DNA from 4 places in the Neobacillus sp. 19 genome. Region 4 is predicted to be linked to each of the others. Evidence: riboswitches for the same ligand, from Rfam matches in the RefSeq annotation. Region 4 holds a riboswitch; each other region holds the start of a gene.

Region 1 (7,378 bases), on a different contig from region 4:
AACACTTGCTAACTTTGTATAGTATTTGTATAATATTTTTAAGAAGTTATACAAAAGTTAAAGGAGGGTATTTTTGATGAAAACGTTAAATCTGATTGCTTTAGTATTGATTATTGTTGGTGGATTAAACTGGTTATTAGTGGGCCTGTTTAAATGGGATCTTGTTGGAGGCATTTTCGGCGGGATGGACAGTATTATGGCAAGAGTCGTCTATATCCTTGTTGGCCTTGCAGCTATCTACAGTTTAAAGCTCTTATCTGCTGTTTCAAAATAGAATGAATGATTTAGTAGCTGCCATGTTTGCAGCTATTTTTTTTACCTTGAGTAATTGTTAATACTCTGGTAATTATTTTTAAAAATTTTATTTATTATTATAAATTGACTAACCGGTATATATAAATAAATAAATAAGTTACACAAAAATTTATTATAAAGCCTTTTAATAAAAGATTTATCATTATGTAACTTGGGGAGTGATTAGTATGAAACCAATAATTCAGGTGGAGAATCTGGTTAAAACCTTTAAGGGAAATGTGCAAGCCGTAAAAGGGGTCTCATTCGATGTTGCAGAGGGTGAGTTTTTTTCTTTTCTTGGGCCAAATGGCGCCGGTAAATCCACTACTATACAAATGATCACCACCCTATTAAAACCCACATCGGGCAAAGCTGAAATTGCGGGCTTTGATGTCATAAATGAGCCTGAACAAATACGGCGTGTAATTGGAGTTGCCCTGCAAGAAACGGGAATTGATCCGCAGTTAACGGGGAGAGAGCTTTTGGAGTTGCAGGGGAAATTATTCGGTTTCCCCTCGAGCATGGCGAGGAAGAGAGCCGACGAATTATTGGAGCTTGTGGGATTAACAGAAGATGCTCATCGAAAATGTGGAAAGTATTCAGGCGGGATGCGGAGACGTCTAGACTTAGCATTAACTCTTGTCCAGCATCCAAAGGTCTTATTTTTAGATGAACCTACGACAGGACTTGATCCATATAATCGAAAACTGATCTGGGAAGAAATCCGTTTTCTCAATAAAGAAAAAGGCACGACTATTTTTTTGACAACTCAATATCTTGAGGAAGCGGATGAATTGGCTGATCGTATTTCGATTATCAACGAGGGAAAAATTGTTGCATCTGGTACTCAAGAGAACTTAAAAGCATCCATTGGGAAAGATGTCATTGATTTAGCCTTCACAAAAGAAGAAGAGGCAATGCGTGCGTCAGTTATACTCGAACCTTTAGCAGATGATGTGAAACAATCAGGGGCAAATCTTCGGTTGTTTGTAGAGAAAGCGACAGCCAAGCTGCCGGAAATGATTCGTCTATTAGATCAAGAGTTAATCACCCCCATTAGCTTGAACGTATCGCCTCCTTCTTTAGATGATGTGTTTTTAAATTTGACAGGTCATTCCATTCAATCAGAAAAATTAAAGAGAGAGGAGTCTTTTGCATAAAGATATTTGTGCAGCATACCTGGCTATTTACGAAAAGGAGTTTAGTGAATACGATTCGGAATCCTTTTGCCTTCATTCCAAATATGGTGATTAGTCTCTTTTTCTTATTGGTTTATCAAGCTGGACTAAGTGGGATTTCAAAACTCCCGGCATTTGGTGGTGCTAGTTATTTAGCGTTTATTCTGCCTGTATCTATTGTTTCCGGTGCGATCGGAGGGGCAGGAGGTGCGGGACAGTCGCTTATCACAGATTTGGAAAACGGCTATTTTTCCAGGCTTTTGTTGACACCGGCATCACGTCTTGCCATTGTTTTGGGGCCAATTATTGCTGGGATGCTTCAGCTTCTTGTTCAAACGATTCTTATCATGCTCATTGGATTTATTATGGGGCTAAAAGTGGTTACAGGTTTCAGTGGAGTTGTTGTTGTCCTTCTTCTCGCGGTGGGATGGGGTCTGGCTTTTGCTGGCTATTCCGTTGGGTTTGCTCTTCGTACGAAAAATGCTCAAGCTGCACAGGCTGGAACCTTTATCTTCTTTCCACTTTTATTTCTGAGCACGACCTTTGTACCTTATGACCTGATTGAAGCAAATTGGCTTAAAGTAGCAGCGCTAATCAATCCAACAACCTATGTCTTTGAAGGCATGCGTGCGGTCATGATACATGGCTGGGGTGAAAGTGATATTTGGAAGGCTTTTCTTGTCATTATTTTATTTTGTGTGGCGACCATCAGTTTTGCTGCTATTAGTGCTCGCCAGGCCGTGAGCAGAGGGTAGATTTTAAAGTTGAAATGGAAGTTGATCATCCTCCAAGGATGATTTTTGGAGGGGTTTGGCGAAATGACCTACACGGTAAACAGTTTTCAGCTTTTTTTAGGATAATAACAATGGAGCCCACTATCATAAGACGTGCGGCTCCATTGTTTATCAACTCTTGTTTAGCAAAGGGCGATCTTGCAAGTATAGAGCTAAATCGGGACAGTTCCCTTCAACAATCTCCTTTACAATAAGCTTCGACAGCAACTGGCTGTAAACCGTCCCGTTATCACCGAAGGCAAATAGAAAATAGCTATTTGGAAATGCCTCATATTTGCCGATAATCGGAATGCCGTCCAATGTGCCCCCATAAAATGCAGCTAAGTAATATTCCGGCTGTACTTGAATAGTGGGAAACATTTTATTAAATTCCTCAATCAGTTTATTCTTCTTGTGAATCAATTTACTATCGCGATCCTCAGGGTACGAAGTATTATCATCAAGTCCGCCTATGATAATCCGGTTATCTCTAGTTGTCCGCATAAATAAATAAGGACGTGCGGTTTCCCAAATGAGTGTCCTGTTATACCATTTAGAGAAATCATCGACTGGATTGGTTGTTACCGTATATGTACTTACAAAGGAGGCCTTTTTCTCTTTTTTGATTTCTATTCCTTCATAACCTGCTGCAAAAATAATATACCGTGCTTGGATAGAATGGCCATTCTTTGTAGAAACAATCATCTTTCCCCGTTCTTCATCATAATGATGACCGTTCATTTCCATATGTTCATATATTCGGGTTCCTTTTTTTGCGGAGTACTCCAACAGTGCATGTGTGTATTTGAAAGGATTGATTTCTGCATCGTTATATGAATAAATAGCGGCATCCCTGCTAAAAGGATATTTTGCTTCAATTTCTTCCTTCGTTAAAAAAGTAAGGTCACAATTATGCTGCTTTAAAAATTCATATTCCTTTTTTAGACTTTCAACGTCTTCTGCACAGCTTGCAGAATAGAGAGTATCTCTTCTGTTGAATTCACAATCAATGGTGACGTTCTTTGAGGCTGCCTCAATTTCATTAATCGCCTCCTTTAATAATTGTAAATGCCTTTCGATGTAATCTGCCCCAAAGGTGTTGATCAAATTGGTGAACATTTTTTCACCGGAATATTGCAGGAGGGCTGTATTCGTACTAGTACTGCCGCTGCCAATTGTTGATTTTTCAATTAGAACCACATCTAAATTAGTATTAGAGAGATAATATGCACACTGTGCCCCCGAGCTCCCGCCTCCGATGATTAATACATCACAAGAAAGGTCCTCTTCCAATACCGGGTATGATGGAGCATCAGGAAAAGTAGAAGGCCAATAATAGGTTCCAGATTGTAAATTCATCTATATCCCCCAGTTATTAAGTAAGTATAATGTTACTATTTCCAACCTCATTTTGTGTATGCAAAAATCTACTCAGACCACGGTGAAATAATAAGTACCGTCCTTATGTTGACATAACGTCCGCCCGGGTGCGTAAAAATGATAAATAATAAGAGATATAGAAAGGGAGTTGGGGAATTGGTGAAGGCAAAGGCACAAATGGAAGTGGAACAATATAGGTTTTGCTAGAATACAAAATATGACAAAATCAGTCATGGAATTGGGTATTTCTACCCTGTATAATGATGGTAGATAATAAAATAGACTCAGAGGGCAACTTATCTGAAAGGATACGGACGCAAAACTATAGGGGCTAAAGTAGGGATCTACTATGCCAGCCAGTTGCGAAAAGAAGAAAGGCCCTTTTTCATCCTTCGGGTCTTTTTGTCGTCTAAAATAGAAAAATGGGGTGTGAAGCAAGAGTATGAAAAAAGTATTGGCGATTTTATTATCAGCTGCAGTATTTTTAGGAATTGCTTCTCCAGCTTTTGCTGCTGAGGATGATTATCAAAAGGGAATTGAATTAATTGAAAAGGCAAACAAGGAAATTGATAAAAAGATAGAAGAAGCGGTAGGAAGAGCAGATCGATTGCAAGCCGACTACCTCCTTGACATTCGCAAAGTCGAAGAAGGAGATCAAGTCGTAAAGTTAAAAAATGAAAGAGAAAAAACTTTATCTAATTTAGAGTCTTCTAAAAATGATGTGAAAAAACAAGAAGAATTAAATAAGAAGTTAGCAGAAATTAGTGCCAAGTTAGAAGATGAACAAGCCAAAATTAATAGTAAAATAACCGAGATCAATCAGGAAATTAATAAGGCTACAGGACAGCTGTTGTCCGGAGATGATAAAGACGTTCAAAAGTTAGAAGAAAAAATCAACAAGCTGAATCAGAAGCTGAATGAAAAATCAGCGAAATATGATGAAAAAACGAAACGTTTTACAAAGGATTTAGATAAGGTCATTACTGGTGTATATGAAGAAACACTTAAAATGTCGGATGAAACGATTAAAAAGGCTGCTGGAAAGGGCGTTCAAGCTGAGTGCAGCTGGAAGCTAGTTCGTTTTGCTGATAAGTGGGTGTGGATTGATCCGATTAGAATAGTCGGATGTTGATATTATTTCACATTTCTGAAAAATTTATAGTAAAATAAAAACGAGTTCTTATTGAGCTCGTTTTTATTCGTATTAAGGGGGATATCATGAAAGGATTTATGATTGGAAAAAAAGGGTCTTTTGTCGAAAAGGTAGATTTCGAGAATAATGGAGTATTTAGTTTGTTAACCCGGGGGGATGGAGTTGAAATTATCCACCAAGTAATAGAAGAAGGTAGAATGTTCTATGTTTATCCAAGCGAGAACGCTAAAGCTCTGGAGTTTTATTATCTATTATCTGGGCAAGTCGTTTGTGAACTAGATCATAAAAAGTTTACACTAGGTCCCGAAGATTACTTTTCTGCAAAAGGTCTTAATAATCCAATCCACTTTACCACCCTTTCGAAAGTAACCTTATTATGCGTGTTTACGGAACAAACCTTTGTTCATATAAGTAAGGATATATCTTCCCTTATGGAAATTATGAAACAAGTAGAATTAAAAGATAGATATACCCATAAACATAGTGATCGAGTGGCAAAGTATTCAGTAAAAATAGCAAAAAAATTAAAACTAAGTAAAGAACAATTAGAGAATTTAACAGTGGCTGCAGTGCTTCATGATATTGGTAAAATTCATGTGCCTATTGAGATATTAAATAAAACTGGACGTTTAACAGATGAAGAATTTGAAATAATCAAGAAACACCCTGTCGATGGCGCAGAAATGGTGAAGAACTCCTATTATAAGGAGCTGTCTCCTATTATTGAACAGCACCATGAAAGGATAAATGGCACTGGCTACCCGTATGGATTAAGGGGAGATAACATCCTTTTAGAAGCAAGAATTATTGCTGTGAGTGATACATTCGATGCAATGACAGAAGATCGGGCGTATAGAAAAGCGTTTAAAGAACAGATTGCAATAGATGAACTTAAAAGACTCGCTGGATCCCATTATGATATGGACGTGGTGTCGGCATTTGAACAAATATTAAGAGAAGAAGGACGAATCAACTAAGCCAGTTGGTGTAAATGTGAGTGATTCTCCCTGCTATAAATAATCAACAGGTTTTTGTTGTATAAAAGGGAATAATTATTAAATGGAACTGCACTTCAATTGTTGGAGCTGCCCCAATAATTGTAGGTGCAGTTTTGACAGACTCCTTAAGGAAAAACTTTACCACCAAATCAAGATAATGTAATTACTTCATATTTTGAGGCTAACTCAATAAAGTCGGCCATCCCGCTGATTTTCCCGGCTACAAGTTTATCGTTTAACTCATAAAAATCTACACATGTTTTACAAGCAAGAACGTCAATCCCCTTTTCTTCCAGTTCTTTTAATTGGAGAGAAACAAGCGAGCTTTCCGTTAATGTAAATACGCCGCGGTTCATGCAAAAAACAGCCACAGGCAGCTCTTCCCTTTGCTTAAGAATAGTAAAAAAGGTTTCTAATACTCCTTCACCTAGGTCTGCATCTCCTTTGCCAAGCTGATCTGAAGCAAGTAAAATTACTTTGTTTTTCAATTTCTCCACCTCACTGAATTAATAATGCTAAACAATAGTATAAAATGAAAGTAACATTTAAAAGGAAAGGACGATTTTTATATGGAAAAAAAAGCAAAGGCAATGATATGCCTTAAAGACCATGCCGTGTCGTTCCTGCAACTCGTATCATCGGGAAGTATAGATGAGGCATACGAGAGATACGTAGACCAAGGCTTTTGTCACCATAATCCCTATTTCCGTGGCGATGCTGATTCTTTAAAGGCTGCAATGAAAGAGAATGCAGCGGAGACACCAAACAAGACACTTGTAGTCAAACATGCAATCGAAGAGGGAGATATTGTTGCAGTTCACTCCCATATAAAACAGAATCCAGAAGACCATGGAGCAGCAGTTGTACATATATTTCGCTTTCATGCTGATCGAATTGTTGAATTATGGGATTTGGGTCAACCCATCCCTGAGAATTCCCCAAACGAGAATGGAATGTTTTAACTTAAAAAAATTCATTTCTGGAAACTTATAGTGAGTAAATGAAAAGCCGATGTTCAAAATACATCGGCCCTTTTGTTTTATGTTTACAATTGTATCAGTGTACGGAATCTTAAGCCAATTTCTGCTGAAAACAAGGGTCATTGAAGTATACAACTTCAGAAAGTATGTTAAAGCCCTTCATATCTTTGAGTGTCTCTCTTGCTTCTTGTTCCGTTTTAAATTCGAACATAGAAATATTTGAATCTAAATAACAAGTTATAATCCACATAAAAATTCCTCTTCCTATTTTTAAGTTTATTCTGTCCTGTAGACAGAAACTTCTATTAAAATTCCCCGTTAAACCTTGTTTTTATGAGATCCCAAATCCAAGATGTAAGGAAGTAATGATTAATTGCTACAGACCAATCATAATGCAATAATGGAATTAAATAAAATGCAAAAAAAATATAATATGATATAAAAAACTTTTATATGGCATATTTTGGGGGTAAAAAGTGGATTACCGTGATTGGGAAATACTGAAGGTCCTCTATAGTCAGAAGAACATATCGAAAGCAGCACGGCTTTTGTTTATTACCCAGCCGGCATTAACGAACCGTTTAAAGAACATGCAGGAAGAATGGGGTGTCAAAATAGTAAC
Region 2 (7,378 bases), on a different contig from region 4:
CTTATCGGTTGCTGTGACAGTAAACTTGTGAGTTCCTTCTTCAAAAATCAAGTCACTGGCACTATCCGTTTCAGGGTTGTTGTCAATTACTTGGTAAAATGCACCAGTCAATGCCTTAAGATAAGCAGCATTGTAAAAACCGCCGTCTGCCAGCTTTGTTTCATCGAATTCGATTTTTGGAGCAGTGTTATCGACATAATATTGAACAGACTTTTGTGTTTCGTTTCCGGCCTTATCCCTTGCTTTTACTTCAGCCGTATATGTGCCATCAACTGTTCCCAATGGAGAAGCTTCTACATCAGCAAGGTTGGTATCAGTTGCTGAATAGTATATTCCAAGTTCAGCCAAGGCAGCTAAATTGTAATACTTGCCTTTCTTTAAAGAAATGGTTACTTCCGGCTTTGTATCGTCGATGGTGTAACTTGCTGAAGCACTGTTAAAGTTCTTTGCTTTGTCAGATGCACTGACAGTTACCTCGTGAAGCTTCTCAGTAAAACCAATTTCACTTGCTTTAATTGTCTCGTTATCGAGATTCGTATCTTCCACTTGGTAGTAAGGGTCATAGTTTTTAAAGTTGGCAGAAGTATAGAAACCTTCGTCTGTAAAATAGAACGAAATTTTTGGAACAGTGTTATCAACAATGTAATGAATTGTTTTTTCCGCCTTATTACCGGCTTTGTCGACAGCTGTTATAACAGCAGTGTGTTCCCCTTCTGTAGTATCTATTTCGCTTGCTTGGACACTTTCGGGAACTAAATTGGTATCTTTCACATCATAATACGTTCCGAGTTCGTCAAGAGCATCGGCGTTATAATATCCACCGTCAATCAAAGTTGAAGTAATCGTTGGAGCGGTGTTGTCGACAGTATAGTTTATGGTGGCTGTTCCGACGTTACCCGCAGCGTCGGTAGCTTTTATAGTTACTGTACTATTGGTTTCTGTTTCTCTGTTATACCCAAGGACGTCAGTCGTGTATGGATTTTTTTCATCAACTGTAAACGTTGGGTTGTCTGGTAAAGTTGATGTTTTGTAAAATCCATTTTCTGCTGGTAGGGTAATCAAAACCACTGGATCAGTATCGTCAACTGTGTACGTAATGGTTTCGGTTGTGCTATTTCCGGCTGCATCCCAAGCGGTTACCTTTAAGGTATGGGTTCCTTCAGATTGATCATAGTCATCCGCCTCAACCTTAACAACTTTATTGTTATCATCAGCAGTGTAATATTCTAAAGGAAGATTGGCTGATTGATAATACTCCTTATTAATCGAAAAGTTAATTGTTGGTGGAGTGTTATCAATCGTGTAAGACAATGATTCTGTTTCTGTATTGCCCGCTTTATCTGTAGCGGTAATGGTAAAAGTGTAGGTGCCATTTTCTTGTTTAAATGGACTTACATTAATCCTGTCAATATTTTCATCTTTTACACTGTAATAATCTTTTAAGTTTTCTAGATAGCTAGCTTGATAGAATCCTTCATTTGCGAGTTTGGTATCGTGGATAGTAATCACTGGTTTGACTGTGTCTACATGATAAGTAACAGTTTTGGTCGTTCCGTTGCCAGCCTTATCAGTTGCTTTTACTGAAGCAATATAGTGGCCATCGGTTCTGCCAAAGCCGGCAGGTTCTACACTGAACAGATTTTTATCTGTTGCTGTATAAAAATCATGAACGCTGTCAATTTCACTTTGGTTATAGAATTTTCCCTCGGCTAAATGGAGCGTAACCTCTGGATTGGTATCATCAATTGTATAATGTGCCGTGGCGCTGTTAGCGTTTTTGGCTAAATCAGCAGCACTGACAGTCAATTGATTTTCCCTTTCTGCGAAACTTACTTCATTAGCTGTAATTGTACTTTCATCAAGATTCTCGTCTTTGACTTCGTAATAAGGGTCAAACTTTTTGAAGTTCTCAGTTGTATAAAAGCCGCCATCGTTAAAGTTAAAAGTGATTGTTGGAACGGTGTTATCGACAGTATATTCGATTGTTTCGACCGACTTATTACCAGCTTTGTCAATTGCGGTAATAGTTGCAGAATGTTTACCTTCAGTTAGGACTAATTCATCTGCACTAATGTCTTTTTGGTCGATATTTATATCAGAAACTTCGTAGTATTGGCCAAGCTTTTCAATAGTTTCTTTATTATAGAAGCCCCCATTGACTATTTTAGTAGTAATCACTGGTTCGGTGTTGTCTACGGTGTAGGTGACAGAAGTACTGCCTTCATTACCGGCAATATCGGCAGCTTTGACTGTGACAGTATGTTCAGCATCGTCATCTTTGTTGTAGCCGGTGATATTTGTTGTGTAGTTATTTGTTTCTTTAACTGTAAAGGTTGGTTCATCCGGTAAATCCGAAGACTTATAAAAACCTCCGTTAGCAGGTAAACTAATCGATACTTCTGGATTAGTGTTGTCGACCGTGTATTTAATCGTCGCTTCCGTGCTATTACCGGCAGCATCCATGGCTGTTACAGTTAATTCATGTGTACCTTCAGATTTGTCATATGCAGAAGCCACAACGCTTACTACTTCGTTATTATCAGTAGTAGAGTAATAGTTTTCTGGTAGATTTTTAGAATTATAGAAACCCTTTGTTGTTAAATTAAACGAAATCGTTGGGGCTGAGTTATCGACCGTGTACGTTATGGTCTCTGTCTTTATATTTCCAGCTTTATCTCTAGCGGTTATTGTTAAAGTGTGTTCACCTTCTGTTAAATCAAATGGAGTAACATGATCTATATCTGTGTTTGCATCCGCAACGGTATAAAAATTGGTAAGGCCATTTAAATAGCTAGATTTGTAGAATCCGCCATTTGCAATTTTTTCAGAATCAATTGTGATAACAGGATCTATAGTATCAACATAATACTCAACTTCTTTTTCCGTAGCATTTCCAGCCATATCAACCGCTCTTACGGAAGCATTATAGTGGCCATCCGTTGTACCAAAGCCGGCGGGTTTTACCGCTGATATATTCTCGTCGGTTGCGGAGTAAAAATCCCCAACTGCGCTTAAGGCGGAAGCATTATAATATTTACCATTCTCTAAGTTAATGGTGACCTTTGGAGCGGTATCATCGATTGTGTAACTTGCTGTTGCGCTTGCGTGATTTTTTGCCTTATCAGAAGCACTAACCGTTACCGAGTGCGACCCTTCTGTAAAGACTGGTGTGGATGCGTTAATTGTGGAATTGTCTAAGTTGTCATCCTTTACATCATAGTAAGGGTCAAATGTTTTGAATGTTTTTGAAGTATAAAAGCCTTCATCATTAAATTTAAACGAAATCGTTGGTGCATCATTATCGATAACATAGTTAATCACTTTTTCGGAATAATTTCCGGCTTTATCTGTAGCTGTAATTTTTACTGTATGCGCTCCCGCAGTCAGATCAAGATCTGGAGCGGAGGATGATTGCGGGTTCATTTCTGTAATCGTGTAATAATTCTTTACATTATCCTTTAAAGAGTCAGCATTATAGACACCGTGATTAACTAATGTGGTAGCAATCTCAGGTGGTGTGTTATCAATATAATAAGTGACAGATGCTTGTCCAACATTTTTATATTTATCAGTGGCAGTAACGGTAACGGTGTGCATGCCGTCAGTTGTTTTATCCCATCCGGTTATGGTTGTTGTATAAGGACTCTGATCAACAACGGTAAATTCTGGATTGGCTGGTAACTGGCTGGATTGATAATATTTACCTTCGATTGGGTTGGTAATGTTGACAACAGGTTTAACGGTTTCTCCTAATACATTTACAGTTAACATATCAACAGTTTCATTTACAAGTGTATTTCCTGTGCCTGGTTTATTATCATCAATTTTTATTTGAATTGGTACTTTGTATGGTCCAGGTGGCACATTTGCTCCGACAAAAATTTGAGCACCCTCCACAATGGTAGAAAGAGTTTCCCCTGAATATGGAATATCCTTTGTCTCCTTCGGTTGAGCGGGATTTTCCGGGTAGCCTATATAGTATTTGGTGTCAACATGTATGGTCCCAGAAGTGTTTTTTTGATTTCCACCGGTATAAGCTAACTTTATTTTAAAATCCACTGTCCCTCCTGGCAGAACATTTATCGTCTTGTCAGGAGCGGCTTGAAACTCAGGTGATGAATCAACTAATTCAACTGCTGCAATTGCAGAAATTGTCGGGACCAATCCCGAAATCAAAAGTGCTAACAATATGACAAACGTCTTCTGTAATTTCTTCAACATTCTTTCTCCCCCTAGAAAAATAGAAATAATGACTAAGAGGGCCGGTTACACTACTAGCTCCATATAACCAAAGTGTCCAGTGATAAGGTTATACTTCAACGCTTCCCTTTATATAGAACAACATATCCACTCCAATTATCGACCCCCATATCTAGTAAAAAATCAAACGAATTAGGTAGTGCAAAAGTCATAAAAATAGTCCTATGCATTCTCATGTTATCCCGACATGAATGTTTAAGAAAGAGATTTCGTTCGACAAAAAACTGCGAAAAAAACAATATAAAGAACGAAAAAAATAATAGATGTGCCGTTTGCTAGCGGTGGTAAAAAACCACAATAAAACAAGCCATGATTCCATATCATGGCTTGTTTACTAAATCGAGTTTAATGCTTATGATTCGGCAATTTTTTGCCAGGGTGGTTGTCTCCCTGATGTTCCCGATTTTTCCTGTCCTTTTCTTGGTTTTCCTTCAGTTTTTCTACATATTCGTGGGTGCTTTTGTTGTCCATTTCGCAAAACCTCCTTGATAAGTGAAACCAATGTTAATGTAACCTGTGGGTTTAGAAAACATGCAGAAATAAAAAAATCTCCATAGAAGGAGATTTTTTAATAAATTCAACTTTAAGAATTGTCCAGCTCTAGCGCCCTAGCGCTTTTCAAATTTATATAACGCCTTGTGCGATCATGGCGTTAGCTACTTTTGTGAATCCGGCGATGTTGGCACCGACTACCAGGTTGCCAGGGAAGCCGTATTCTTCAGAAGCTTTTACGCTGTTTTGGTAAATATTAATCATGATTTGGTGGAGTTTGGCGTCCACTTCCTCAAATGTCCAAGACAAGCGTTGGCTGTTTTGAGCCATTTCTAGAGCTGAAACAGCTACACCGCCGGCATTTGCCGCTTTACCAGGGCCAAACAACACTTCGCTGTTAAGGAAAATATCGACAGCTGCTAAGGTTGAAGGCATGTTGGCACCTTCGCCAACCGCTTTTACGCCGTTGGATACAAGAATCTTTGCTGACGTTTCATCAATTTCATTTTGGGTTGCACAAGGTAAGGCGATGTCACACGGAATCGACCAAATCCCTGAGCATCCTTCGAAATATTGGGCTTGCGGGTGGTAATTAACATACTCGCTGATTCTTTTCCGCTCAACTTCTTTAATTTGTTTAACGGTCTCTAAATTAATGCCGTTATCATCATAGATATACCCGTTGGAATCACTGCAGGCCACAACCTTGGCGCCGAACTGGGTTGCTTTTTCCATCGCATAAATAGACACATTACCTGAACCGGATACAACGACCGTACTGCCGCAGAAGCTCAGTCCTTGGTCCTTTAACATTTCCTCAACAAAGTAAACTGTACCGTAACCGGTTGCCTCGGTGCGGGCTAAGCTGCCGCCGTAGCCTAGTCCTTTACCTGTTAATACCCCTGCTTCGAATCCGCCGCGGATTTTTTTATACTGGCCAAACATGAAGCCGATTTCTCTGGCACCAACACCGATATCCCCTGCCGGCACATCGACATCTGGACCAATATGACGGTAAAGCTCTGTCATAAAACTTTGGCAGAAGCGCATGATTTCGTTGTCTGATTTTCCCTTTGGATCGAAATCGGAGCCGCCTTTTCCGCCGCCAATTGGCTGACCAGTTAAAGAGTTTTTAAAAATCTGCTCAAATCCTAAAAATTTGATAATGCTGGCATTTACCGACGGATGGAAGCGCAAGCCGCCTTTATAAGGTCCGATGGCGCTGTTGAATTGCACGCGGAAGCCGCGGTTTACCTGCACCTTACCGGAATCATCCACCCAGGGAACACGGAAGGTGATAACTCTTTCTGGTTCAACGATTCTTTCAAGGATCCCCTGCTCGATATATGATGGGTGTTTCGCGAAAACGGGCACAAGTGAATCAAAAATTTCCTTCACTGCTTGATGAAATTCACTTTCAAACGCATTGCGGTTTTTCACCGTCTCGAACACAGTATTTACATAATCCCTTGCTGCCTTTGATCCTGATTGTTTTACATCTTCAATTGTTTGCATGGAATTCACTCCTTTTGAAAAATAAGCTAAATGAACAGTATATATAGACTGAATATTTCTTCACCTTAGTATTGTTTTATTTTATAATTGATAAATAATCTAAGCAATACGAAAAATAGATAAGATTGATGCCGGAAATAGATGAATAAAAAACGAGGTGGAAATGGGTGGAGTTAAGACAGATTCATTATTTTATTGAGGTTGCAAAAAGGGAGCATGTAACGGAGGCTGCCCATGCCCTGCATGTGGCCCAATCGGCAGTGAGCAGGCAGATTGTTAATTTGGAGGCGGAATTAGGGGTTGATTTGTTTATCCGCGAAGGCCGGAATGTCAAATTGACACCAATCGGCAGTTTGTTTTTAGAACAGATGCAGCAGGCGATGAAGCTGATTGATAATGCGAAACGGGAGGTGGAGGAATTTTTAGATCCTGAGAAGGGAACGATTCGGATTGGCTTCCCCAGCAGCCTGGCGGCATACACCTTGCCGACGGCCGTTTCAGCCTTCCGTGAGCGCTATCCTCATGTGAAATTTCAGCTCAATCAAGGTTCCTACCAATCCTTAATTGATGGTGTGATAAAGGGAGAATTTAACCTTGCCCTCCTTGGTCCGGTGCCGAAAAAGGAGAAGAAAATCCGTGGAAGAACATTATTTACTGAAAAAATCGTTGCCTTATTGCCTGCCACCCATCCCCTTGCTAAAAAGCGGGTAATAACATTAGCTGAATTACGGGAAGATTCCTTTGTTCTTTTTCCAAAAGGCTTCATCTTAAGGGAAATTATTGTCGATGCCTGCAGCCAGCTTGGCTTTGAACCGCAGGTGTCGTTTGAGGGGGAGGACATTGATGCCATTAAAGGCTTGGTGTCTGCAGGTCTTGGCGTGACGCTTATTCCGGAAATTACCTTAATAGACAGCCTGCCGCGGTCGACGGTAAAAATTCCGATTACAGAACCGGAAGTAACGAGGACAGTCGGTGTGATCATCCCAAATGAGCGCGAGCTGCTGCCGACGGAGAAGCTGTTTTTCGAGTTCCTCGGGGAATTTTTCAGTATTCTCGACCGTTATCAGTTTGAAGAAAGCTGGTGAGGGCTGGTTCCTTTCGTTTGACGGTA
Region 3 (7,378 bases), on a different contig from region 4:
AAAGCAAAAGTCAATAAACCGATTAAACGTCTATGGATCTCATCTGTTACCGATAAAGCAATAAAAGACGGCTTTGCAAACTTGAAGCCGGGTAAGGCGTATGACAATTTATATGCATCAGCTGTCGCCCGTTCGGAAGCTGACTGGTATATCGGTCTAAATGCAACTCGGGCATTAACAACTAGATTCAATGCACAGCTAAACTGCGGCCGGGTGCAAACCCCAACTGTTGCGATTATTGCCGGACGTGAAGACGAAATAAAAACCTTTAAAGCACAAACCTATTACGGTATCGAAGCGCAAACAACAGACCAATTAAAGCTGACATGGCAAGATGCAAAAGGCAACGGCCGCAGCTTTGATAAAGAGAAAATCGATGCGATTGTAAAAAAACTGGGCAGACAAAATGCGCTCGTAACGGAAATTGAGAAAAAGCCAAAGAAGTCTTTTTCACCTGGTCTTTATGACTTAACGGAACTGCAGCGCGATGCGAATAAAATCTTTGGTTATTCTGCAAAGGAAACGTTAAACATCATGCAAAAGCTGTATGAGCAACATAAAGTTTTAACCTATCCGCGAACAGATTCACGATTTATTTCGTCAGATATTGTTCCTACCTTACCAGAGCGTCTGAAGGCATGTGGAATAGGCGAATATCGCTTATTAACAAGCAAAGTGTTAAAAAAGCCAATCAAGGCTTCTAAATCCTTTGTTGATGATAGCAAGGTATCCGATCATCATGCGATTATTCCGACTGAAGGATACGTTAACTTTTCCGCTTTTACAGATAAAGAACGAAAAATTTATGATTTAGTTGTTAAACGCTTCCTGGCGGTATTATTCCCGGCATTTGAGTACGAGCAATTAACGCTCCGTGCGAAAATTGGTGAGGAAAACTTCGTTGCAAGAGGAAAAACCATTTTGTCGCTTGGTTGGAAGGAAGTTTACAATAATCGGCTTGATGAGGACGATGAAAATGATGATCTGAAAGAGCAGATTTTACCTCGGATCGATAAAGGTGATACATTAAACGTCAAACTAATTGCTCAAACATCAGGTCAAACAAAGCCGCCTGCTCATTTTAATGAAGCGACCTTACTGTCGGCAATGGAAAATCCAACAAAGTATATGGATACGAAAAACAAACAATTGGCCGAGACCTTAAAATCGACTGGCGGCCTTGGTACGGTAGCGACACGTGCGGATATCATTGATAAGCTATTCAATTCATTCTTAATTGAAAAGCGCGGCAAAGACATTCATATTACTTCTAAAGGTCGTCAATTGTTAGATTTAGTGCCTGAGGAACTTAAATCCCCGACTTTAACAGCCGAGTGGGAGCAGAAGCTTGATCAAATTGCCCATGGTAAGTTGAAAAAAGAAGTATTTATTAGTGAAATGAAAACCTACACAAAAGAAATTGTTACTGAAATTAAATCAAGTAATAAAAAGTATAAGCACGACAACATTTCTACAAAGAATTGTCCGGACTGTGGAAAGCCTATGCTTGAAGTGAATGGCAAAAAAGGAAAAATGCTTGTGTGCCAAGACCGGGAATGCGGTCATCGTAAAAATGTTTCTCGCACCACAAACGCACGCTGCCCGCAATGTCATAAAAAACTTGAGCTGCGTGGTGAAGGTGAAGGCCAAATCTTCGCATGTAAATGTGGATATCGTGAAAAACTATCTGCTTTCCAAGCGCGCCGTAAAAAAGAATCTGGTGGTAAAGTAGATAAACGGACTGTACAAAAGTATTTGAAAAACCAGCAAAAGGAAGAAGAACCTTTGAATAATGCATTAGCAGAAGCATTAAAAGGATTGAAGTTTGATTAACAGCATACTAAGGGGTTATTCATGAAGATGACATATCTTATTGAATAGCCCTCTTTTACGTTCCTTTTGTATATTATCCTGCTAAAGTGTTATCGTGTTAAAATTCAGAAAATTCAATTGACAAATAAGGTTTTTATCCCATACAATATTATCATTAGAATAGTTAATAGAATGGAATGATGACGAATGAGGCATCTCAAAAAATTAGATCAATATTCATTTGTTTTTATAAAAGAGGCTGGACTCCCAATCTAATGTGATTCGGAATCCAGCCTCTTTCTTTATTATACTAAAGTGGTAGAGGAGAGAGAAATGTGATAACACTTACAGGCAATAGTTTAACATTGGAACAGATGAAAGATATTTTATTCCGCAAGCAAAAGGTCAGTGCATCCGAGACTAGTATGGCGGCTGTCCAAAAAAGCCGTGAAGCTGTTGAAAGAATTGTTTCGGAATCGAGAGTAGTTTATGGGATTACAACTGGGTTTGGAAAATTTAGTGATGTGCTGATTGAAAAAGACAATGTCCAGGATTTGCAGCTCAATTTAATTCGTTCCCATGCTTGCGGAATCGGTGATCCATTTCCTGAGGTTGTGGCAAAAGCAATGGTCCTCCTTCGTGCGAACGCACTATTAAAGGGATACTCAGGAATCAGACCACTTGTCATTGAAAGACTTTTGGAATTAGTAAATAAAGATATTACTCCCGTCATTCCGCAGCAAGGGTCCCTTGGCGCAAGCGGAGACTTGGCTCCACTATCGCATCTTGCGTTAGTGCTGATTGGTGAAGGGGAGGTATTTTACAAAGGCAACAAAATGGAATCACTTGAGGCGCTTCAACAAGAAGGAATCCTCCCGGTCACATTAGAAGCGAAAGAAGGTCTGGCCCTAATTAACGGAACACAGGCGATGACAGCAATTGGTGTTGTCGGTTACTTGGAAGCCGAGCAGCTGGCACATGAAAGTGAATTGATTGCGTCGATGACAATTGAAGGACTGAACGGGATCATTGATGCCTTTGCAGAAGAAGTCCATGTGGCAAGGGGCTATCAACAGCAGATTGATACAGCAGCAAGAATCCGTATGTATTTAAGTGATAGTCTACTAACCACACAGCAGGGAGAATTAAGGGTTCAAGATGCTTATTCGCTCCGTTGTATCCCGCAAGTTCATGGTGCTTCTTGGCAGGCACTTGATTATGTGAAAGAAAAACTAGAAATTGAAATGAATGCGGCAACAGACAACCCGCTAATTTTTGATGATGGTGAAAAAGTCATCTCAGGTGGAAACTTCCATGGCCAGCCAATTGCTTTTGCAATGGACTTCATGAAAATTGCCGTTGCAGAATTGGCCAATATTTCCGAGCGGCGTATTGAACGATTAGTGAATCCGCAGCTAAATGACCTGCCGCCATTCTTAAGTCCTGAACCGGGCTTACAATCTGGGGCAATGATTATGCAATATGCGGCGGCTGCACTAGTATCTGAAAATAAAACACTTGCCCATCCTGCCAGCGTGGACTCCATTCCATCATCAGCCAATCAAGAGGATCACGTGAGCATGGGAACAATCGCGTCCAGACATGCGTATCAAATCATCCAAAATGTAAGGAGAGTCCTTGCTATTGAGCTTATTTGTGCAATGCAGGCTGTAGAAATTCGCGGGGTAGATAAAATGGCAAGTCATACAAAAATGTTCTTTGAAAAAGGGCGCGAACAAGTACCTTCCATTAAAAAGGACCGCATTTTCTCAAAGGATATTGAAAAAGCCGCAGAGTGGTTAAAGACCATTGAATTTTCACAATTTATCGGGAATTTAAGTATTGAAAAAGGTCAGTACTAAAAGCTAAAAGGCGTGAGAAATTCACGCCTTTTGATTATTCCATCTGTTCCGGCAGCAAGCGGGCAGTATCTCCACGCCCTTCGTCTTCCTCAATCCTATTTTTAAAGGCTTCCCTGGTAACTAGAAATTCCTCATCCCCAATCGCTTCTTTGCTGTGCTTTTCAGTTAGACTGTTTTCAGGGAAATTTCCGGGATGACCTTTCTTTTTATGTTCAAAATGTTCTCCGCGTGCCAAATTCAACACTCCTTTCGTCTTCGGATGTAGCATTCCCAAATAGACAAAAAAAAATAACTGATCAAAAAAAGCTGGAGATGAAGTGAACAACAATTTCACTTATCACCAGCCTTTGGCCGATAGGAAAGTATAACTTCCTATCAGGCATAAGTGCAACTACGCCTCTGTCTTCGCCAATCGGCGAATTTTCTTTATTTGTCGGGTTTGCATATTCGATCGAGAAAAAAGCCAGCAAATACAATAAACGCGATAGGAATTGAAAAGTTTAACACATGTATAACAGTCATAATAGTTTACACCACCATTATTAGAATATTAATAATATTAAGTATATTTAAATGTTATTAATATTATATGCTAAATGTCACAATTTAGACAAATTTAATCCTCATAATAATTTTATTAGGACAAAACTTGTTCTCATGCTTGTTTTAGGGGATTTTTTTGCACTCGAACAATCTTTCCAATATTGTCCACAAGGATTTTAAGGATTAGTATCGTAATAATTATATAGTAGGGAATATTATTGCAATTCTGCCTTGAATCAAAAATGTTTCCAAAGGAGTTGTACTGACAATGAATAGACAGGAAACAAAAAAAGTTGATATTCTCTGTATCGGCGGTGCAAATGTAGATTGGAAAATACAAGCCCTTAAACCCTTAGCCCACGGTACATCAAACCCGGCCTTAAGTATGAAGTCAAGAGGCGGGGTAGCTAGAAATATTGCAGAAAATGCGGGGCGGATTGGATTAAATACGGCTTTATTAGCCTATGTTGGAGCAGATTCTGAAGGAGAATGGCTCCTGCAAAAAACTAAAAACTTTGTTGATGTAAGTCCCACAGAAATAATTCAAGGAAAACCAACGGGAACCTATACAGCGGTACTTGATGATGATGGTGAGATGGCAATCGCCCTTGCAGATATGACAATTTATAATGAAGTGCAAAAATGTTTTTTTGAGACCAATATGCACTATATTAAAAGTGCAAAAATGATTTTAATAGATATGAATTTTCCCGCAGAGGTAATTGCACAAGTTATAAATAGCTGTAAAAAAACAGACATACCAGTTTGTATCGCAACAGTATCTGCACCTAAAACAGCGAAATTACCTGCCTCTTTAGATGGGGTTACATGGTTAATTGCCAATCAAAAAGAGGCTGAAGCCCTGTCGAAAATTAAGATTACCTCTGAGGGGGATTTCTACCGTGCAGCCGAATTGATCTTGAAAAAGGGTGTAGAGAAGGTAGTCATCACAAGACAAGAGAAAGGTTTAATTTATTTCACAAGAAATGGAGAAGCCGGAGCCATTGTACCGCCAAGTATTCCGGTTGTGGAAGTAACTGGAGCAGGCGATTCACTTATTGCAGGAATTTTATTTGGTTATTTAAAAGGCCTAAGTACTGAAGATGCCTGTAAAATTGGCATCACCTGTTCAATGATTACTCTCCAGACATGCGAAACAGTAAATCCCGAATTGAACCAACAGTTACTGCAGAAGGGATTTCAAAAATATTTCAGTAAGGGAGTAAGTTGTTAACGATTCTCCTTTACAAATTTTTATTGAATGAGAGGGGATTCTCTAAATTCCCCTCTCTTTTCTTTTTCGGAATGAAGAAAAGGGAAAGGTATTTGTAGAATATTGGGATATTTTGGGTGAAAAAGTAGTTCGAAACTTAATAAAAATGACAAATTATAACACCCTGTTATAAAAGGACTAGATATAATGAACATATCATTTAGGTTTAAGTAAATTGACCTAGCAGAAGATAGTAGAAAATGGTATTCGGTAATGCTTAAGTTGGACTGAAAACAGAAAAAGGCAAACCTTTTGAAAAACAGGGACGCAAAGCCGAGGATCTAAGGTGAGTGCCATACTTGCTATGATGGCCGGGCTACCTGGAATACGAAATGTATTTTAGGAGTGAGATGAATGTTCATTACGAATAGTGAAGTGAATGTGATCGACCAGGAATGGGTGGCACTGATATTAGAAGCAAAGAAACTTGGAATATCAATTGAAGATGTACGGGAATTTCTTAATCAAGATTCGCTAGGAGAGCCTTCAGGTACATATTAAATGAAAAAAGCATTCTACAAAAAGTGACATTTTTTGTAGAATGCTTTTCTTCTTTAGACAAAGTTCTGATTAATCATTATTATTTTGATTTATTCTCCACTTATTAAATTCTAGGAAATCACGAAATTGGTCCTTGGAAACACCTGAGCTCATAGCTTCTTTGACAAGATTCATCCATTCACTATCCAGTGTATCTTTGTCGATTTGCTCATGGATTAAATGTTCAACTGGAAGATTTAATACAGCAGCAATTTTTTCAAGAAATTGGATGGAAGGATTTTTTTGCAAATTTCTTTCAAGGGAACTTAAATAAGATTTTGCCACTCCGGCTTGTTCTGCAAGTTCGGATAAGGACATCTTCTTTTCTAATCGAAATTTCTTAACACGGTCACCAATCATTGGCTTTCACTCACCTATTTTTAATATTAATATATTTATTCTACCAAAAAGAATGGAAAAGTACCATATTAAGAACAAGTGATTATTACAATATCATGAACATCTCGAAAAGACGTTTCAAAGTAGCAACAAATTTTGAAAAAATGAGCGGTTAGAGGTAATATAAAAAGTGTTGCCATCAGAGTCAAAAGGTATATATATGTGAACCAAATTGTTCAATATACATAAAATTAACCATAAAGGAAGGGGATTATTCTTCATGATTGTCCTTAAATCTCAACGTGAAATTGAAGCAATGAAAAAGGCCGGAGATATTCTTGCAGCGTGCCATAAAGAAATTGCAAAACTAATACAACCAGGAATTACAACTTGGGAAATCGAGGAGTTTGTGGCCGAATTTCTCACTAAAAATGGAGCAACACCGGAACAAAAAGGCTACAAAGGTTATGAATATGCAACATGTGCAAGCATTAATGACGAAGTGTGTCATGGCTTTCCAAGAAAAGAACCATTAAAAGAGGGCGATATTGTCACGATTGATATGGTTGTTAATTATAATGGGGCTTTAGCCGATTCCGCATGGTCTTACGCAGTTGGCAAGGTTTCTGAGGAGACGGATCATTTATTAAAAGTAACAAAGGAAGCCTTATACAAGGGGATTGAACAGGCGGTTTCGGGCAATCGAATTGGAGATATTGGCCATGCCATTCAAGCCTTTGTTGAAAGCGAAGGTCTTTCTGTAGTCCGGGACTTTATTGGCCACGGGATTGGTGCGGTGATTCACGAGAAACCCGACGTTCCCCATTATGGACTGCCTGGGAAAGGGGCAAGAATTAAAGAAGGCATGGTATTTACGATTGAACCGATGGTGAATATCGGCAGATACCAAACAAAGATGGATGGCAATGGCTGGACGGCAAGGACATTCGACGGTAAATATTCAGCACAATATGAGCATACAATTGCCATTACAAAGGATGGCCCGATT
Region 4 (7,378 bases):
AAAGTCCTACATGCTAGATAAAGAATTTGGATTTGCGGCTAAATATGTAAATGCAGAGAAACGTATTTCCTATCCATCCCTCCCGCAAATTGCTTTTAAACGGAAAAAAAGAATGGAAATGCTAGCAGAGGAGATGCGTGTCTTATACGTGGCGATGACGAGGGCGAAAGAAAAGCTCTTTATGACAGCAGCTTTAAAGGATGCGGCGAAAGCAATCGACAAATGGAATGATGTTTCCTCACATACTGAATGGCTGTTAGAGGATTTTGAGCGGGCATCGGCCATGAGCTATATCGACTGGATTGGACCGGCATTGATCCGTCATCAAAACTGCGATGAATTAAGGAATACAAGTGAAAAAGGTAAACGTGTACCGGTGGAAATCACTGAGCATCCGTCTTCTTGGAAAATTAAAGTGAAAAGTGCAGAAGAAATTAAAAAACAGGAAACGAAACTTAACATGCAAGAGGATTATTTTCTGGAAAGAGTTCAAAAGTTTGAGCAAGTCCCGGCAGAATCTTCATTTGCTATGGAAATAAAGGACCGGCTGACATGGGAATATTCCTTCCCCGATGCCACAGTCCATCGTTCAAAGCAATCTGTTTCAGAAATTAAACGCTTCGCAGAAATGACGGATGAGCATAGCGGTACGGAATTAGTTCGAAGATTTAAAAAGTCAATTATAAAACGGCCAAAGTTTATGCAAGAAAAACAGTTGAGCCCTGCCGAACGGGGGACGGCGATGCATATGGTGATGCAGCATGTGGATTTGACAATCCCTGTTAGTGAAGAATCCATTCGGAGGCAATTAGATTGGATGGTTGACAATGAATTGTTAACTCCGGAGCAGTCCGCGGTTATTGACAGTGAATTAATAGTGCAATTTTTCAACTCAAATCTAGGCAGAAGATATTTTCATGCCAAAGCCATTCACAGGGAAATTCCATTCACTCTTTCATTGCCTGCTAGTGAGGTTTACCCAAACTGGAAAGAAGCAGATGAATTTGTATTTGTCCAAGGAATCATTGATTGTATTCTGGAGGATGATCATGGGCTTGTCCTGATTGACTATAAAACAGATGGAATAACAGGAAGGTATAGGGGAGGCTTTCATCAGGCCGCACCAATCCTTGAAGAAAGATACAGGGTGCAGATTAACTTATATACGAAGGCGATCGAACAAATCTGGAAAAGAGATGTCACAGAAAGATATTTATTTTTCTTTGATGGAGCGCACATTTTAAAAGTAGAATAAACATGAAAAAGGACATAAACCCATGGATGGTTTATGTAAATGACATAAACCCATGGATGGTTTATGTCATTTTTAATTATTCCCGGCTATCGGCTGGTCAATCACATTTGTATCAAGTACATTTGTACCACTGATTCCATTATTCGCGACGATTAAGCCACCGGTGTTAAATCCTCCAGAGCCGGCAAAGGTTTTCGTGCTGCTCTTTGGAGAGATATAAACAGTATCTCCGAATTGGACAATTCCTCCGCTCACATTCACGATTTGTACTGGACCAATAATCGCTGGCATTAAAACACACCTTTTCAGTATGAACTATCTAGTTATTTTACCTATACTAACATATGCATTAATTATATGTCCTGTTCATGGCCTTCGAGCAACAGCTGACGGATATGCTTAACTCTTACCTCCATCGAAACATTTCGAGTGTTTCCAACATGTAAAACCGACGAAGAAGAAACAGCCGTAACATCAATGTTATTAACTTTTATGATGGGATTAATATTGTGGCGTAAAAAAGATATTGATTCGGTAATAGGCGGCAATGGCAGAGGCTTTTTAAAAGTTCGATAGGAAGGAAAGTTACCTTCATCCCCGTAGAATATTTCTGCTTCCCTTTGAATAGCAAGGGCCCTGGAAAATCCATTAAGAATGCAGGAATCTCCAAGCTGAATAACGGAGCTGAAAGCCACTTGCTTTACTTCGATATGGTCTACGCTAGAGATTCGGGTTAGCATATCCAGGGGTCACATCGCGTTCTAACGGAACAAATGGCCCAATTATTAAGGATTCTGGTGGTGTGTCAAATGCAGATGTCAGCTGGATGGTTTCCGTATCTCCTATCATAAATAATGAGGAGCTTGCGACCGCCATGATTTTAATATTATCGACATGGAGGATGCGATTGTAAACTTCAAAGTTCATTCCGTCTTCATTCCTTTCACATTCTCAGGTAAGTTAGTTAAAAAGACGATAACACCACTTTGTATTTCCTGCTTTAGTGCTTCGATGATGATTTCTTCGATTGGAGGGGCTTTCGTATCCGGCTGAACCTTAGCGGCGTTCGTTTTAAGATGATAGTCGATCCGGTTAGGCAGCTGTTTGATAATATCTTCTTTAATGAAGGACAAATAGGATTCATTTGCTGGAATCGCCATGTTCCTTTGAGCATCATTCACAATTAGCGGTAAGTCCGTTTCTAAATAGTCATGGATCGCCTCTTCAATTTTCATTGATATTCGCATTTGTTCTTTTGGAGAAAATGGGGTTTTTAATGATTGATTTTGTACTGCAAAGTCTTCAATTCCGGATAAATCGTTAGGATTCAAGCCAATATTTAACGTTCCTTCAAGAGTCTCAACTTTCAATTGGTCAAATTTATATTCAATCCTCTCCACATTAATCGCGGGTTTCTCCCCTATTTGCGTTATATCAGCTCTTAATTTTTGAATTGTCTGTTCTAAAGCTTCAATTCTCTTCTCCTGCGCCTGAATAGACATCTGCAGCCATTGAAGATATTGGTAAAGATCCTGATACAAGTAAATCACCTCGCCAGCGAATCGCCTTTTTGAGCTTGTGTTCTAACTATATGCACAAACTCAGTTGGATTTGCTTCTTTTCCACAAGTTCATAAGGCTGACAAGGTTTTTCCATTACCTGACCGGAGCCTGTAATGGTACTGAAGGTGTCAGTATTTGTTCTGAAGGTGCCGGTATTTGTCCTTCTGGTTTAATTCCTGCTGGCGCCGGTTTTATGAAACCGCCAGTATTATATAGATGTGCTAGAGGCTTTATGATTCCGGCACTGCCAATTTGCAGGACAGAGGAATTGGTAATTCCACCAATTTTTATGAAATTAATCTGAATGGACTGCTGAATATAAAAATTCAATTTGACCACCCGTTCATTACATATTAAGGAAATTATTTTGGTCTATGACATCTGGGTCAGAAGTATTTGTTGAACTTAATCGGTTGTAAACATCAACCTGATCGCCTGTATTAAAGGAACCAGCTCCAGAAAATGTTTTGGCCGTAGCAAATGGCATAATTTTATAGACATCGCCAATATGAAAAACAGAGCTGTTTCCAAGTGTAATGACCTGTGCAACCCCAACAATTGCTGGCATGAGCACCACCCTTTGTTCATTTTCTCTTTTACATCATATGTATAGGCGGATATAATGTGATTTATTCGCCTAAATATACCCATTGACACTAGTGAGGATTACTTATTTACGGGTATTTTTCATATTTTTTAAGGGTTGAACATTAAAATAGTAATAAATACCTATGCTTTTCGACATAAAATGATAAATTAGTAGGATATTCGATAGGTTTAAAAAGTACTAATATGTGTGTAAGAGATCAGTCGGAAAAACAAACACTGATTCTCGATAAAGGCAAAACTGATGAAAATCAGTGACGCAAAGCTACAGGGGCTAAGGTGCTTTTGCACTACGCCAGCCAGTTACCGAAAGAAAAGGGTGTTTCATATTAGATATTTATGTATACATAGCTTTTTTATGTGTCTATAAATTTCTATGTCTATTAACCCCCCTTTCGGTAAAGGCGGGGTTATTTCTATTTTGGAGGTGAAATCATTGAAAGTCGTGAATCTGACAAACGGAGCGGAACTGGCAAACTATGTATCAACCGCGGATACCTTTTTTAAAAGGCTGAAGGGTCTGATGTTTTCGAAAAGTTTACCAGCAGGACACGGCTTATTAATCCAACCCTGCCAATCGATCCATACCTTCTTCATGAAATACTCCATCGATGTCCTATACTTAAGCAAAGATTTAGAAATTGTAGGCCTGGACGAAACGGTACAGCCTGCAAAGGTAGGAAAGATTCGAAAAAAAGCATATTCTGTGCTGGAACTGCCGGCAGGCACCATTCAGAAAACAGAAACGAAAATTGGAAACTATGTAACTATAAAATGAAAAGGGGTTTTTACAAATGATGAACAAAATGAAGGCTTTATTAACTGAAGAACAAGGACAAGGTATGACAGAGTATGGATTAGTGTTGGGTGTTATTGCTGTTGGAGTTGTTACCATCCTTGTCACCATGCGCGGACAGATTCAAGGATTGTTCCAAAAAGCAACTGACGCTTTAACTGAATCTACCAAAACTCCAACACCTTAATTTGGAAAACAGATTTATTCTATCCAGCCTTGCGTTTTGCTGCAAACGTAAGGCTGTTTTACTATCAAAAGGCAGATTGCGGACCATGACATCTTGTTAGAAAGGAGCGCACGAAGTGTGGAGTAATTATTTATTAATTATACTTTTAATCATCTGCGTTATTACGGATCTCAAGGAGCGGAAGATTTACAATGTGGTGTTATTTCCAAGTTTATTGCTGGCGTGGATCATCCATGCTGCGACGGGCGGGCTTTCCGGTTTGACAACGGCATTGCTTGGAACAGTTGTTGGTTTGGGCATTTTATTCATTCCCTATCTTCTTGGTGGTATGGGAGCGGGCGACGTTAAGCTGCTGGCTGTTATTGGCGGCATAAAAGGAATCGGGTTTGTGCTTTGGGCCTCTCTATATATGGCGTTAGCAGGCGGAATCATCGCTATTTTTGTCCTTCTTTTACGTAAAGGATTCCTGAAACGAACTCTTTACTATATCCATAGTTTAAAGCACGGTCTTCATGTTTCACTCATCGACAGCAAAGAGACAGGGAAGTCAACATTCCCATACGGTGTTGCGATTGCAGCTGGAGCACTGTACCAAATCTTTTTCCCAGGTGTTCTCCCGTTATGAGAAAAGATGAACGAGGCCAATCGCTGGTTGAAACAGCACTCATCTTACCAATCTTTTTATTGATTTTGGTGGGTATCCTTGATTTTGGCAGATTAACCTATTCCTATGCCCATTTACACATGGCTGCACAGGAAACAGTAAGGCTTGCCGGCTTAGGTGAAAAGGATGTGGATCTTACTGCCTTTGCCCAAAAATACGTTCATTTAGGGAACAAAACGGATTTAGTGGTCCTACCTTCACCGAAGGATTCCTTAAGGCACTCGGGAGATTATGTCAAGGTCACCCTGCGGTATCCCTTTCAATTTTTTACGCCATTTGTGTCAAAGCTGTTTCCCTCCCCGTTTATGATTGAAACGGATTCAACGATTCGCGTGGAATAGAAGGTGTTTGTATGCAGTATTTTTTAAAAAAAATAGTAAATGATGAGCAAGGAAATGCCCTGATTCTTGGTGCTGTCACAATGATGTTCATCTTGTTTATGGCTGGACTTGCAATAGATGGCAGCTTACTTTATATGAAAAAAAGTCAATTGCAAAAGGAAGCAAATGCCGCCGTCCTTTCAGGTGCACAAGAGTTGCCTAATACAGAGCAAAAAGTAACGGATACCGTTCAAACGGTATTAAATGCCCATAAGGACGCAGCATCATTGTCCAAGCTGGATATTACTTTAGGTCAGAAAGTGTCAGCGACATTAACGAAACCTGTAGATCTGTCCTTTGCCCGAGTTTTTGGTTTGGAACAGGTAAATGTCAAGGCCCATGCAGCGGCAGGCCTGGCTGCTGTTGGCAAATCGGTCGGTGCGGCTCCTTTGGGAATTGATGAAAGTATCCCGCTTGAATACTTGAAGGAGTATAAATTAAAGGTCGATTCATCAGATTCACTTACCGGTAATTTTGGAATATTAGCGCTCGGCGGACCAGGGGCGAAGACATACGAAGAAAATCTGCGTGTAGGCTATCAATCGGAAATAAAAATTAATGATGTGATTGATACCCAAACCGGTAATATAGCCGGTAAAACCAGGGATGTCGTCAATATGCGTGTCAATGGGTGTTCACAGCCTCCTGGTGATTATAGCCTGCGCGATTGTTCGAGGATTCTCTTGGTATTAGTCTATAAACCATATAATTATGGCGGCGGACAAATGAAACAAGTTCAAGTAACAGGGTTTGCTTATTTTTACATTACGAGTCCGATGAATACGAATGATACTTCCATTACTGGAGTTTTTATAAAAAGAGCAGGCTCGGGAGAATATGTCGAGGGAAGCAAGGATAGAGGAGCATACAGCATTCGATTAACGAAGTAGGTGATAATTGTGAAAGCGAAAATGGTTTTAATGCTATCACTTGTTATGGGGGCTATAACCACCATTTTGTTTTTTCAATATATGAAGCAGATGAATACAGAACCAGCTGCAGCAGTTGAAATGGTTGATGTAGTGGTGGCGAGGGAAAAAATTGATAAAAACGAAAAAATTAGTGCTCAGAAGCTGGAAATAGTGAAAATATCAGAAAAAGACATTCTTCCAGAAACAGTTAAAACAATATCTGAAGCTGAAGGTAAACTTGCGACAGCCATGATTGAAAGAGGCGAACCGATTTTCTCTCATCGGCTTGGCACGGAGAAAGAGGAAGGTGTGTATGTGTCGCGCAAAGTGAGGGAAGGCTTCACAGCCGTATCCGTTGGTGTAAACATTAACCAGTCAGTCTCCAATTTAATAGAGCCTGAAGATGAAGTAGACGTTGTTTTTACAAAAATAATCAAGGACGCTGCCAATCAAGATATAACCGAATCGGTGATGTTGCTTAAAAAAGCACGGGTATTAGCGGTAGGCAGGAAGATGCAGACACCGGAAAATACCAAGGAGCCCTATGCGGAATATAGCTCTGTCACGTTAGAATTAAAACCAGATGATGCTGTAAAGCTTGTGAATGCCTCTGAAGCAGGGAAGATTCATTTTATCTTAAATAAACGTCCACTAATGACGGAAGAAAATAAACCGAAGCAAAATGATTAAGTTATGGAAGGTGACCATTCATGACAAGCCATGAAAATACGCAGACTGCACAAGTTAATTTAGAACCGCAGCGGGGGAAATTAATAGCTGTTTGCAGTGCAAAAGGCGGTATTGGTCGCACTACACTAACCGTTAATTTAGCCGTTGCTCTAATGAAGAAAAATGTGACAGCGGCTATTTTGGATGGTGATTTTCAGTTTGGCGACGTTAACCTTGCGATGGATTTAAAGTTCTCCTTCACCATTAAAGAGGTGATTGAGAGTATAGGGATCATTGACGAGCACAGCCTTGCCAATTATTTAGCTGTTCATGAAAGCGGAGTCAGAG

The links. Region 4 has a riboswitch for cyclic di-GMP ahead of ACO1D1_RS17130 (DUF192 domain-containing protein). Riboswitches for the same ligand answer to the same signal wherever they lie in the genome.
Region 1: linked by a shared signal. The riboswitch ahead of ACO1D1_RS01790 (hypothetical protein) and the one ahead of ACO1D1_RS17130 (DUF192 domain-containing protein) in region 4 are both predicted to bind cyclic di-GMP.
Region 2: linked by a shared signal. The riboswitch ahead of ACO1D1_RS01955 (Ig-like domain-containing protein) and the one ahead of ACO1D1_RS17130 (DUF192 domain-containing protein) in region 4 are both predicted to bind cyclic di-GMP.
Region 3: linked by a shared signal. The riboswitch ahead of ACO1D1_RS19920 (anti-repressor SinI family protein) and the one ahead of ACO1D1_RS17130 (DUF192 domain-containing protein) in region 4 are both predicted to bind cyclic di-GMP.

What each region holds. Positions count from the first base shown of each region.
Region 1 is NZ_JBMPZU010000010.1:48,212-55,589, forward strand. Features, by position in the region: gene ACO1D1_RS01770 (DUF378 domain-containing protein) at 77-274, shown strand; gene ACO1D1_RS01775 (ATP-binding cassette domain-containing protein) at 483-1,454, shown strand; gene ACO1D1_RS01780 (ABC transporter permease) at 1,463-2,227, shown strand; gene ACO1D1_RS01785 (NAD(P)/FAD-dependent oxidoreductase) at 2,378-3,604, opposite strand; cyclic di-GMP riboswitch class I at 3,906-3,993, shown strand; gene ACO1D1_RS01790 (hypothetical protein) at 4,068-4,757, shown strand; gene ACO1D1_RS01795 (HD-GYP domain-containing protein) at 4,844-5,755, shown strand; gene ACO1D1_RS01800 (DsrE family protein) at 5,926-6,264, opposite strand; gene ACO1D1_RS01805 (nuclear transport factor 2 family protein) at 6,346-6,738, shown strand; gene ACO1D1_RS01810 (LysR family transcriptional regulator) at 7,233-7,378, shown strand, end outside.
Region 2 is NZ_JBMPZU010000010.1:91,570-98,947, forward strand. Features, by position in the region: gene ACO1D1_RS01955 (Ig-like domain-containing protein) at 1-4,221, opposite strand, end outside; cyclic di-GMP riboswitch class II at 4,252-4,336, opposite strand; gene ACO1D1_RS01960 (DUF4023 domain-containing protein) at 4,606-4,731, opposite strand; gene gdhA (NADP-specific glutamate dehydrogenase) at 4,885-6,267, opposite strand; gene ACO1D1_RS01970 (LysR family transcriptional regulator) at 6,435-7,352, shown strand.
Region 3 is NZ_JBMPZU010000059.1:41,842-49,219, reverse strand. Features, by position in the region: gene ACO1D1_RS19940 (DNA topoisomerase III) at 1-1,833, shown strand, start outside; gene hutH (histidine ammonia-lyase) at 2,148-3,674, shown strand; gene ACO1D1_RS19930 (hypothetical protein) at 3,709-3,918, opposite strand; gene ACO1D1_RS19925 (carbohydrate kinase family protein) at 4,486-5,451, shown strand; cyclic di-GMP riboswitch class I at 5,723-5,814, shown strand; gene ACO1D1_RS19920 (anti-repressor SinI family protein) at 5,845-5,991, shown strand; gene ACO1D1_RS19915 (helix-turn-helix domain-containing protein) at 6,061-6,390, opposite strand; gene map (type I methionyl aminopeptidase) at 6,650-7,378, shown strand, end outside.
Region 4 is NZ_JBMPZU010000056.1:22,134-29,511, reverse strand. Features, by position in the region: gene addA (helicase-exonuclease AddAB subunit AddA) at 1-1,255, shown strand, start outside; gene ACO1D1_RS17160 (spore germination protein) at 1,328-1,546, opposite strand; gene ACO1D1_RS17155 (spore germination protein GerPE) at 1,609-1,995, opposite strand; gene ACO1D1_RS17150 (spore gernimation protein GerPD) at 1,976-2,182, opposite strand; gene gerPC (spore germination protein GerPC) at 2,179-2,805, opposite strand; gene ACO1D1_RS17140 (spore germination protein GerPB) at 2,911-3,147, opposite strand; gene ACO1D1_RS17135 (spore germination protein) at 3,164-3,385, opposite strand; cyclic di-GMP riboswitch class I at 3,648-3,734, shown strand; gene ACO1D1_RS17130 (DUF192 domain-containing protein) at 3,869-4,201, shown strand; gene ACO1D1_RS17125 (Flp family type IVb pilin) at 4,218-4,406, shown strand; gene ACO1D1_RS17120 (A24 family peptidase) at 4,522-5,031, shown strand; gene ACO1D1_RS17115 (TadE/TadG family type IV pilus assembly protein) at 5,028-5,411, shown strand; gene ACO1D1_RS17110 (pilus assembly protein TadG-related protein) at 5,423-6,340, shown strand; gene cpaB (Flp pilus assembly protein CpaB) at 6,350-7,051, shown strand; gene ACO1D1_RS17100 (AAA family ATPase) at 7,072-7,378, shown strand, end outside.